Regions from separate parts of the Streptomyces sp. NPDC006314 genome, predicted to be linked through region 1. Evidence: riboswitches for the same ligand, from Rfam matches in the RefSeq annotation. Region 1 holds a riboswitch; the other holds the start of a gene.
What was found. Region 1 has a riboswitch for guanidine ahead of ABZ079_RS22865 (multidrug efflux SMR transporter). Riboswitches for the same ligand answer to the same signal wherever they lie in the genome.
Positions count from the first base shown of each region.

Region 2: another riboswitch for guanidine. It lies ahead of ABZ079_RS31860 (MBL fold metallo-hydrolase); the one in region 1 lies ahead of ABZ079_RS22865 (multidrug efflux SMR transporter).

Region 1 covers NZ_JBEXRL010000012.1:138,854-144,249, reverse strand. Annotated here, with positions in the region: gene ABZ079_RS22895 (SGNH/GDSL hydrolase family protein) at 1-499, shown strand, start outside; gene rdgB (RdgB/HAM1 family non-canonical purine NTP pyrophosphatase) at 585-1,187, shown strand; tRNA gene ABZ079_RS22885 (tRNA-Leu) at 1,243-1,317, opposite strand; gene bcp (thioredoxin-dependent thiol peroxidase) at 1,521-1,988, opposite strand; gene ABZ079_RS22875 (DUF3618 domain-containing protein) at 2,082-2,411, shown strand; gene ABZ079_RS22870 (co-chaperone GroES) at 2,468-2,827, shown strand; guanidine-III (ykkC-III) riboswitch at 2,925-2,994, shown strand; gene ABZ079_RS22865 (multidrug efflux SMR transporter) at 3,031-3,351, shown strand; gene ABZ079_RS22860 (transglycosylase domain-containing protein) at 3,376-5,396, opposite strand, start outside.
Region 2 covers NZ_JBEXRL010000024.1:68,968-74,363, forward strand. Annotated here, with positions in the region: gene ABZ079_RS31850 (coagulation factor 5/8 type domain-containing protein) at 95-1,888, shown strand; gene ABZ079_RS31855 (hypothetical protein) at 1,926-2,234, opposite strand; guanidine-III (ykkC-III) riboswitch at 2,406-2,473, shown strand; gene ABZ079_RS31860 (MBL fold metallo-hydrolase) at 2,484-3,362, shown strand; gene ABZ079_RS31865 (hypothetical protein) at 3,496-3,687, opposite strand; gene ABZ079_RS31870 (MMPL family transporter) at 4,145-5,396, shown strand, end outside.

The DNA.
Region 1 (5,396 bases):
CGGCAACCAGGTCCTCGCCGACGGCCTCGGCCGGCCCGCCGAGAACCAGAGCGGCCTCGGCCGCTTCGGCCGCGACGCGCTCTCCCGCACCAACGCCAAGGTCGTCATCATCGACCTCGGCATCAACGACATCCTGCGCAACCCCAGGCTCGCCGACCCGAATCGCATCACCGGCGGCCTGCGCACCCTCGTCCGCCAGGCCCACGCCCGCGGCCTGAGGGCCGTCGGCGCCACCCTGATGCCCTTCGAGGGCCACCGCGGCTGGACCCCGGCCCGCGAGGCGGTACGGCAGCAGGTCAACGCGCAGATCCGGGCCGGCCGCGTGTACGACGCGGTCGCCGACTTCGACAAGGCGCTCCGCGACCCCCACGACCCTCGCCGTCTGCGCCCCGAGTACGACTCCGGCGACCATCTGCACCCCAGCGACCTGGGCTACGCCAAGATGGCCGCGATCTTCGACCTGAGCACGCTCGAGGGCGCGGGTCAGGCTCGGCTGTAGCCCACGCGGGCTCCGGGCCCGCCAGGAACCGCCGGGACGGGCGGCCGGAAACCCCCGGCCCCCGGCGGCCAGGAATACTGGCCGCATGACCCGCTTGATCCTCGCCACCCGCAACGCCGGAAAGATCACCGAACTGAGGGCGATCCTCGCCGAGGCAGGCCTGCCGCACGAGCTGATCGGTGCCGACGCCTACCCCGACGTCCCCGACGTCAGGGAGACCGGCGTCACCTTCGCCGAGAACGCCCTCCTGAAGGCCCACGCACTCGCCCGGGCGACGGGCCTCCCGGCGGTCGCCGACGACTCCGGTCTCTGCGTCGACGTCCTGAACGGCGCCCCCGGCATCTTCTCCGCCCGCTGGGCCGGCCGGCACGGCGACGACAAGGCCAATCTCGACCTGCTCCTCGCCCAGCTCTCCGACATCGCGGAGGAACACCGCGGCGCCCACTTCGCGTGCGCGGCCGCCCTGGCCCTGCCTGACGGCACGGAACGGGTGGTGGAGGGCCGGCTCCAAGGGGTCCTGCGCCACGAGCCCGCCGGCACGAACGGCTTCGGCTACGACCCGATCCTCCAGCCGGAGGGCGGGACCCGCACGTGCGCCGAACTGACCCCGGAGGAGAAGAACGCGATCAGCCACCGGGGGAAGGCGTTCCGGGCGCTGGTACCGGTGGTGCGGGAACTGCTCGGCTGAGCGTTACGGGACGGCCCCGCACCCTTGGATCCGAGATGCGGGGCCACTTTCCGGGTGGGCCCGGTGGGACTCGAACCCACGACACACCGGACCTAAACCGGCGCCCTCTTGCCAGCTGGGGTACGGGCCCTCAGCCGTGCATACTCTACTGGTCCATACGCGGCGCTCGTCGACCTCCTCTGCACCATGTACTGATGAGCGCGGGGCAGTTCGGGCACAGCGATCGCCCCCTTGAGCCATCGAGCCCCCGCACGGAATTCCGGAACGGGGAACGGCCCGCATCGGGGTCGTCCCGGTGCGGGCCGCCAGGCGGCGGAGAGTCCCCTCGGGGACTCAGATGCCCAGATCCTTGATGATCTTGGCCACATGGCCGGTGGCCTTGACGTTGTAGAGGGCGCGTTCGACCTTGCCGTCCTCGTCCACGATCACCGTCGAGCGGATGACGCCGACGACCGTCTTGCCGTAGAGCTTCTTCTCACCGAAGGCGCCGTACGCCTCCAGGACCTTCTTGTCGGGGTCGGCGAGCAGGGTGACCTTCAGGGACTCCTTCTCGCGGAACTTCGCGAGCTTCTCCGGCTTGTCCGGGGAGATGCCGATGACCTCGTAGCCGGCGCCGGCCAGCAGGGAGAGGCTGTCCGTGAAGTCGCAGGCCTGCTTGGTGCAGCCTGGAGTGAGGGCGGCGGGGTAGAAGTAGACGATGACCTTGCGGCCCTTGTGGTCCGACAGGGAGACCTCGTTGCCGTCGGCGTCGGGGAGGGTGAAGGCGGGGGCCATATCCCCCGGCTGGAGTCGCTCGCTCATCGGGCCAGCGTAACCGGGGGGCCTTGCGGTGCGGTGCGGCCATGAGCTGACAGACTGTCCGGAACAGCATCAGGAGACTTCGGAGGCCGTACGGTGGCGGACACGTCGGACACCAGAACCCCGGCGCAGATCGAGGCGGACATCAGGCGCCGCCGTGAAGTGCTGGCCGAGACGCTCGACGAGATCGGGGTGCGGGTGCACCCCAAGACGATCGTCGGGGACACGAAGGCCAAGGTGGTCGCGAACATCGATCACACCGTGGGGCGAGCGTATGTGCAGGTCAATCGAGCCGTGACCGAGGTGCGGGCGCGGTTCGTGGACGAGGAGGGCGCGCCCCGGCTGGAGCGGGTCGTTCCGGTCGCGCTGGTCGTCGTGGGGGTCGTGGGGCTGCTCGCCCTGGGGTCCCGGCGGCGCAAGGACTGAGCCGGGCGGCGACCCGGGCACGTACAGGCGGGACGAAGGCAGGTAGGTTCAAGGGTGTGAGCGCCAACAGAAACGAGAACAGCACCTCCCATCACGACAAGCTGCCCATCCGGATGCTGCACGACCGCGTTCTGGTCAAGCAGGAGACCGGTGAGGGTGAGCGGCGGTCGGGTGGGGGCATCCTGATTCCCGCCACCGCGGCGGTCGGGCGGCGGCTGGCGTGGGCCGAGGTCGTCGCGGTCGGCCAGAACGTCCGGACCGTGGAGCCGGGCGATCGCGTCCTGTTCGACCCGGAGGACCGGGCCGAGGTCGAGGTGCGGGGCGTGGCGTACGTGCTCATGCGTGAGCGTGATCTGCACGCGGTCGCCGCGGACCGTTTCGAGGGGTCGCAGGACTCCACGGGGCTGTATCTCTGATTTCTGTCCGAGGGCCTCTCGTTCCCCGGCCTCTCTCCGATCCACCTCTGATTCGATGCCGAAGAGGGCCGGTGACCACCGTCACCGGTCCTCTTCGGCGTTCTTTTGCTATGTTCGAAAGCCCGACGAGACGCGCCGTACCGGGTCGAAGGCAAAGACGACGCACCGAGAAGAGTCGCCGTTCCGTCCCGGAGGTGCCTGTCATGGCCTGGGTTCTGCTCGTCGTCGCCGGTCTGCTGGAAGTCGGCTGGTCGATCGGGATGAAGTACAGCGAGGGTTTCACCCGGCTGGTCCCGAGTCTGTTCACCGGTGCCGGCATCGTCGCGAGCATGGTGCTGCTGTCCTCCGCCGCGAAGTCTCTGCCCATCGGTACCGCCTACGGCGTCTGGGTGGGCATCGGGGCGGCCGGTGCGGCGGTGCTCGGCATGGTCGCGCTGGGTGAGCCGGTCACCGCCGCCCGGGTGTTCTTCGTGTGTCTGCTGCTGGTCGCCGTGGTGGGGCTGAAGGCGACCAGCGGTCACTGACGTCTCACTGCCGTCTGCTGCCGGCTACTGCGGGCCGCCGGTGCCTTCGACGGTGCCGGTACTGGTGCCGCCGTCGTCGGTGCCTCCGCCTGGCGTGCCGCCACCGGTCGTCGTGCCCCCGCCGGTCGTGCCGCCCTCGGTGGTATCGCCTCCGGTGTCCGTGTCTCCGCCGGTCGTGGTTCCGCCGTCGGTCGTCGGGCCGCCGTCGGTGGTGGTACCGCCGTCGGTGGTGGTCCCACCGTCGGAGGTGGTTCCGCCGTCGGTCGTCGGGCCGCCGTCGGTCGTGGTACCGCCGTCCGTCGTGGTACCGCCGGCGGTGGGGGTGGCGGTCGCCCCGCCGTCGTCCTGACCGCCGGAGGTGGTGCCGCCGTTGTCCTGACCGCCCGTGCCGGGCTGGGCCGTGCCGGTGGAGGGGGGCTCCTGGATCCGGTCGGCGCCCTGCTGGAGCTGGAGGTCGAAGGCGGCGGCCGGCTTGCCCTCCAGCGCCGCGCGCGTGTACTGGGCCCAGATCTGGGTGGGCGGGCCACCGCCGTTCATGCGGGGCTGGCCGAGGGTGTAGTACAGCGGCTTCTGTGCCGCGGTGACCGGGTCCTGGCCCATGACGGCGACCACCGTGGCCAGGTCGGGGGTGTAGCCCGCGAACCAGGCGGCCTTGTCGCTCTCGGCGGTACCGGTCTTGCCGGCCGCCGGGCGCCCCGCGGCCTGCGCGGCCGTGGCGGTGCCGTTGTCGACGACGCTCCGCAGCACGGAGGTGGTGGTGTCGGCGGCCTCACGGCTGACGGCCTGCTTGACCGGCTCGTGGGGGAGCTTGATTCCCTCCGTGCCGCCCTTGGTGATCTTCTCGATCATCGTGTAGGTGCCGTGCCTGCCGTGGTTGGCGAGCGTCGCGTACGCCTCGGTCATGTCGAGGACGCTGGCGTTGGCGGTGCCGAGCGCGATCGACGGGGACGGGTAGAGGTCCCGGGTGCCGGAGGGGATGCCCAGGTCGACCGCGGTCTGCTTGACCTTGGAGGGACCGACGTCGACGGCCATCTGCGCGTAGACGGAGTTCACCGACAGGTCGGTGGCCTTGCGGACGGTGATCGGCCCGTACGACTTCTGGTCCTCGTTCTCCGGGGCGTAGGCGCCGCCGGTCCAGCCCTGGACGGGCCGCTGGTTGGTGCCGTCGTAGACGGTGTTCGGCGTGATGGTCCGGCCGTCCTGGGTGGCCGAGCCGTTCTGCACCGCGGAGGTGAACACGAACGGCTTGAACGTGGAGCCGACCTGGTAGTCACCGCGGGTCGCGCCGTTGGTGTACTGCTTCACGTAGTCGATGCCGCCGTACATCGCGACGACCTCGCCGGTCTTGGGGTCGATGGAGGCGCCGCCGGCCCGGACGTAGTTGTCGGCCTTGCGGTTCTTCTTGTCCAGCTTGGAGATCAGCTGGTCGTTCACCGCCTTGACGAAGGCGTCCTGCTTGTCCTTCTGGATGGTGGTGGTGATGCGGTAGCCGCCGGCTTCGAGCTGGTCGGAGTCGAGGATGTGGTTCGCGACCAGGTAGTGCTTGACGGCGTCCACGAGGTAACCGCGCTGGCCGGACATGCCGGTGGAGAGCGTCTGCTCCTTTGGCATCGGGAACTTCATGCCGGCGCGCCTGGACTCGCTGAGCCAGCCCTTCTTCACCATGCCGTCCAGGACGTAGTTCCAGCGGGCGACGGCCACGGCCTTGTTCTCGGGGTGGGCGACGACGTCGTACTCGCTGGGCGCGTTGACGAGCGCGGCGAGGTAGGCGGCGCGGGCCGGGTCGAGGTCCTGGGCGTCCCTGCTGTAGTAGGCCTGGGCAGCGGCCTGGATGCCGTAGGCGTTGCGGCCGAAGTAGCTGGTGTTGAGGTAGCCCTCAAAGATCTCGTCCTTGGACTTCTGGCGGTCCAGCTTGATCGAGATGAAGAACTCCCTGGCCTTGCGGGTGACCGTCTGTTCCTGGGCGAGGTAATAGTTCTTCACGTACTGCTGGGTGATCGTGGAGCCGGACTGCTTGCCCTTGCCGGTAACCGTGTTCCAGGCGG
Region 2 (5,396 bases), on a different contig from region 1:
CTTGACGCATCGTTCACGCCAATGAAGCATCCAACGGCGAGAGAGCGCTCCCCCACCCCCACTTCGTTCATTTCCTGAACAAGGAGAGCCGCGTATGCCTCCCTCCTCCCCCACCTCCCCTTCCTCACCGTCCCTCGGCCGCCGGGCCGTCATCGCTGCCGCGGCGGCCGCGGTGCCCGTGCTGGCCGGTGTGGCCACGCCCGCCAGGGCGGCCGGCTCATCACGCACGGCCCCCCGCGCCCTGCACGGCGGGGGCGACCTCGGCCCGAACGTGCTTGTGTTCGACCCCTCCACGCCCGGCATCCAGGCCCGACTGGACCGGGTCTTCCAGCAGCAGGAGTCGGCCCAGTTCGGCACCGGTCGCTACGCCCTGCTGTTCAAGCCCGGCACGTACAACGGCCTGAACGCCCAGATCGGCTTCTACACCTCCATCGCGGGCCTCGGGCTGTCTCCAGACGACACGACGATCAACGGTGACGTCACGGTCGACGCGGGCTGGTTCAACGGCAACGCCACGCAGAACTTCTGGCGTTCGGCGGAGAACCTGGCCCTGGCCCCCGCGAACGGCACCAACCGGTGGGCGGTGGCCCAGGCGGCACCCTTCCGTCGTATGCACGTCCGGGGCGGGCTCGATCTCGCCCCGTCGGGGTACGGTTGGGCGAGCGGCGGCTACATCGCGGACAGCCGGATCGACGGTCAGGTCGGGCCCTACTCGCAGCAGCAGTGGTACACCCGCGACAGCGTCATCGGCAGCTGGCTCAACGGCGTGTGGAACATGGTGTTCTCCGGCGTCCAGGGCGCCCCGGCGCAGAGCTTCCCCAACCCGCCGTACACCACGCTCGACACCACTCCCGTCTCCCGTGAGAAGCCGTTCCTGTACGTCAGCGGCAGCGAGTTCCGTGTCTTCCTGCCGGAGAAGCGGACGAACGCCCGCGGGGTGACGTGGGGCAGCGGCACACCGAGGGGCACGTCCCTGCCGCTGTCGCAGTTCTACGTCGCGAAGCCGGGCGTCAGCGCGGCCACCCTCAACCAGGCGCTCGCGCAGGGACTTCACCTGCTGCTGACGCCGGGCATCTACCACGTCGACCAGCCGATCCAGATCAACCGCGCCAACACCGTGGTGCTGGGCCTGGGGTACGCGACGCTCGTGCCCGCCGACGGGAGCACGGTGCTGAAGGTCGCCGACGTCGACGGCGTACGGCTCGCCGGCTTCCTCATAGACGCCGGACCGGTCAACTCCGCAACGCTGCTGGAGGTGGGCCCGGCCGGCGCGGCGAAGGACCACTCCGCCAACCCGACGACGGTGCAGGACGTCTTCGTGCGCATCGGTGGCGCGGGTGCCGGCAAGGCGACCACGAGCATGGTGATCAACAGCCGGCACACCATCATCGACCACACCTGGTTGTGGCGCGCCGACCACGGCACGGGTGTCGGCTGGGACACCAACCGCGCCGACTACGGAGTCGTAATCAACGGCGACGACGTGCTCTGCACCGGCCTGTTCGTGGAGCACTTCAACAAGTACGACGTGCAGTGGTACGGCCAGCGGGGCCGCACGGTCTTCTTCCAGAACGAGAAGGCGTACGACGCCCCGAACCAGGCCGCCGTCCAGAACGGCTCGGTCAAGGGCTACGCGGCCTACAAGGTCGGCGACAACGTCACCACGCACGAGGGCTGGGGCCTGGGCAGCTACTGCTACTACAACGTCGACCCGTCGATCGTGCAGCACCACGGCTTCGCCGCGCCGAACCGCCCGGGCGTGAAGTTCCACGACCTGCTGGTCGTCTCGCTCGGCGGCAACGGCCAGTACGAACACGTGATCAACGAGACGGGTGCGCCGACTTCGGGAACGTCCACGGCTCCGTCCACGGTGGTGTCGTACCCCTGAGACCGGTGTCGCAGGTGCCGCCCAGGGTCCTTCGGCGTCAGACGCGGTGCCCCTGAGCCGCCAGCCACCTGTGCACGCGTTCCTTGTCCGCCGGCGTGATGCGAGTCGGGCCGCCGATCTGCGGTCCCTCGTCGTCGTTGAAGCCGGTGTCGGTGACCCGTGCCGTCACCCACGTGGCCAGATCCTGCGCGGCGTCCCCGGACAGCGAACCGCTCTGCCAGCCCGCCCGGGCCTGACGGGCGGCGCTGGGATCATGGCGTTCCGTCTCATCCAGCCAGACGGGCACCAGCCGGTCGACGACCTGCCGATCGGACTGGGAGGTTTCCTGCCGCTCATGTGCTGTCATGCCGGGCCGGGTTTCCCTAAGGCGACGGGCGACACCTGGGCGGCCTGACCGCCGGCGCGGTCCGCCGGGGGCCGCTGTCGCCCTTGCCACCAGGGATGACCCGCCTCCGCCTGCGGATCCGGAGGGACCGAGGAGCCTCCGGGGAACTCCAGGCAGCGTGGTAGCGTCCCGCCGGAGGCGCGGACGTGCCTGCCCCGGACGAGATGTGCGCCGTACCCGGCCCGCCAAGACGACGCACGTGGAGGCATCGTGGGTACCGGCACGCAGCCGATCGACTTCACCGGCACCGCTCCCCTCGCGCGCCCTCTGGACGTCAGGTGGATCCACGGCTCGCCGTCGGCGAAGCACAACACCGACCCGGACATCCAGGTCCACGCCTACGACGAGCACACCTTCATCCTGCGGCAGAACATGGCCGTCCACTACGAGGCGCCCTTTCTGTTCCTGCTGTGCGGCAACCAGCGGGCCGTACTGATCGACACCGGCGCCACCGGGTCGCCCGGGTTCTTCCCCCTGCGCCGGGTCGTCGACGGACTCCTCGCGGACTGGCTCGCCCGGCATCCCCGGGAGGGCTACGAACTGCTCGTGCTGCACACCCACGGACACGGCGACCACATCGCGGGCGACGGCCAGTTCGCGGGCCGCCCCGGCACCACGGTGGTGGGGGCCGACCTCGCCACCGCGTGGCCGTACTTCGGGTTCGACACGGACCCGGACGCCGTCGCCACCGTCGACCTCGGCGGACGAGTGCTGGAGTGCCTGGCCACGCCGGGCCACCATGAGGCGGCCGTGACCTACTACGACCCGGCCACCGGCTTCCTGCTCACCGGCGACAGCGTCTATCCCGGCCGGCTCTACATCCAGGACCTCGCCGCCTTCACCCGCAGCATCGAGCGCCTGATCGAGTTCGCCGACCGCCGGCCGGTCACCCATGTGCTGGGCTGCCACATCGAGATGACCACCGAGCCGGGCGTGGACTACCCGGTCCGCACCACCTACCAGCCTGACGAGCCCCCGCTCCAGCTGACCCCCGCCCACCTGCGCCGGATCCGGGACGCCCTCACCGAACTCGACGACGACCTCACCAGGCACGCCTGCTCCGACTTCGTGCTCTGCCCGCACACCTGAGCGGTCCGTCAGCCATCGGGGTGTGTGCTCTTCGCGGGTGGTGCACTCGGCGCCGACGGCGTGCCGGTCGACAGGGAGATCAGAGCCAGCAGGAGAGCCGACAGCACAAGCGACGCGGGACCTCTGTGACCGATCACCTCTCAAGGATCTGCATGCCGGAGTCATCGCGCTCTCGACAGCCGATGTCTCGGGTTCGCAGACTCAGCGTGATCGCGGCGCCGACACCGCCGAGGCCGAGGGCCAGTGCGGCCTCGCCCCAGCCGCCCGTCGGCGGCGAGGCGGCCCGGCCGATGGCGGCGATGGCGGCGATGGCCAAGGCGACCACGGCGATGCAGACGAGGATCGGACGTTTTCCCCAGCTCGGTCAGAGGCCGGGGCACCGGTCGGCGGCGGGCCCGCCGCAGAGCGTGGACCACCCATGCCGATCCTTCTGCGGGGACCATGATCCTGCATCTGGGCGCCGGTCGTCCCGCGGCCGTTCCGGCTGCCCCGTCGTCAGAGCACGGCGTCGCACATCGGCCACGGACCCCGGAGGTCAGACGGTGGCCTGCGCACGGACCGGCCACCCACGACCCGACGACGCTGATCCGCCTCGACCAGAACCTCCGCCCCGCGGCCACGGCCTGACCGGCCTCCAGCGGATACCGGCAGTCGGACGTATAGGTGATCACCCGATTGTGGAGGTTCGTCCCGTCCTGCGTTGCCCCCGATGCCGCGCGCCGTTGACCGGTAATCCGGTGGCCCGGAGGACGGCCGCATGAAGTGTGGCGACAGGAGATCAGGTGATCACAGCCGTGCCCGTGGCGCTCGGCCGGGCCGCCGTCCGGCACCGGCGGATCGTGATCGTACTGACCCTGCTGTTCGCCGCCGCCTCTGCGGTGGTGGGCCACGGCGTGGCCGGGCATCTGGTCACCGGCGGGTGGGCACCCGCGGGAGCGCCGTCCCTGCGGGCCGACGCCCTGCTGACCGAACGCTTCCACGGCGGGGCACCCGATCTGGCGCTGCTGGCTCGGACCTCGTCCGGGTCGGTCGACGCCCGCGCCGCCCGGGAGGACGGCCGGCGTCTGGTCGCACGCGTGCTCGCGGACCCGAAGGTGACCGGCGCCGCGTCCTATTGGACCGGCCCCGTGACCGGCCGGGACGCCAGTGCCCAGGTGACCGGCCCGCCGGACGCGGCGCTGCGCTCGAGGGACGGACGGGCGGCGCTGGTCCTGGTGCGGCTGGTGTCGGACACGCACCACACCACGGTGAACCGGCTGGTGCCCGCGGTCACCGGTGGGCACGGGACGCTCCGGGTGACGGTCTCGGGTGCCGCCCTGGTGGTCAGAGATCTCCAGGCACAGAGCCGGCACGACCTGCGCCGGGCGGAGTTGATCGCCCTGCCGGCCACACTGCTGCTGTTGCTGTGGGTGTTCGGCGGTTTCGGGGCGGCGTGTCTTCCCCTGGCGGTGGGACTGGTCGCGGTCGTCGGGACGCTGGCGGTGCTGCGGGTGTTGTCCGGGTTCACCGAGGTGTCGCTGTACGCGCTGAACATGACGACCGCGGTGGGACTGGCGCTGGCGGTCGACTACAGCCTCTTCCTGGTGGCCCGGTACCGGGAGGAACGCATCGGCGGTGCCGCCCACGGGGCCGCCGTGGAGCGGACGATGGTCACCGCGGGCCGTACGGTGCTGGTGTCCGCGAGCATCGTCGCCCTGTCACTGACCGGGCTGCTCGTCTTCCCGCTGCCGTTCCTGAGGTCCCTGGCGTACGCGGGGATCCCCGTGGTGGCCCTGGCCACCGCTGTGGCCCTGGTCCTGGTCCCGGCGGGCCTCTCCTGTTTCGGCGGTCGCCTCGGGACCCGGGACCGGTTCGCCCGGTGGCGCGGTACGGCCCGCACCGGAAGCGGATCCGGCGGCCGGTGGCAGCGCCTGGCCCTGGCGGTGACACGCCATCGGGTCATGGTCGCAGTACTGGCGGCCCTCGTACTGGCCGTGTGTGCGCTGCCGTTCCGGCACGTCACCTTGGCCCTCAGCGACGAGCGTGTGCTCCCCG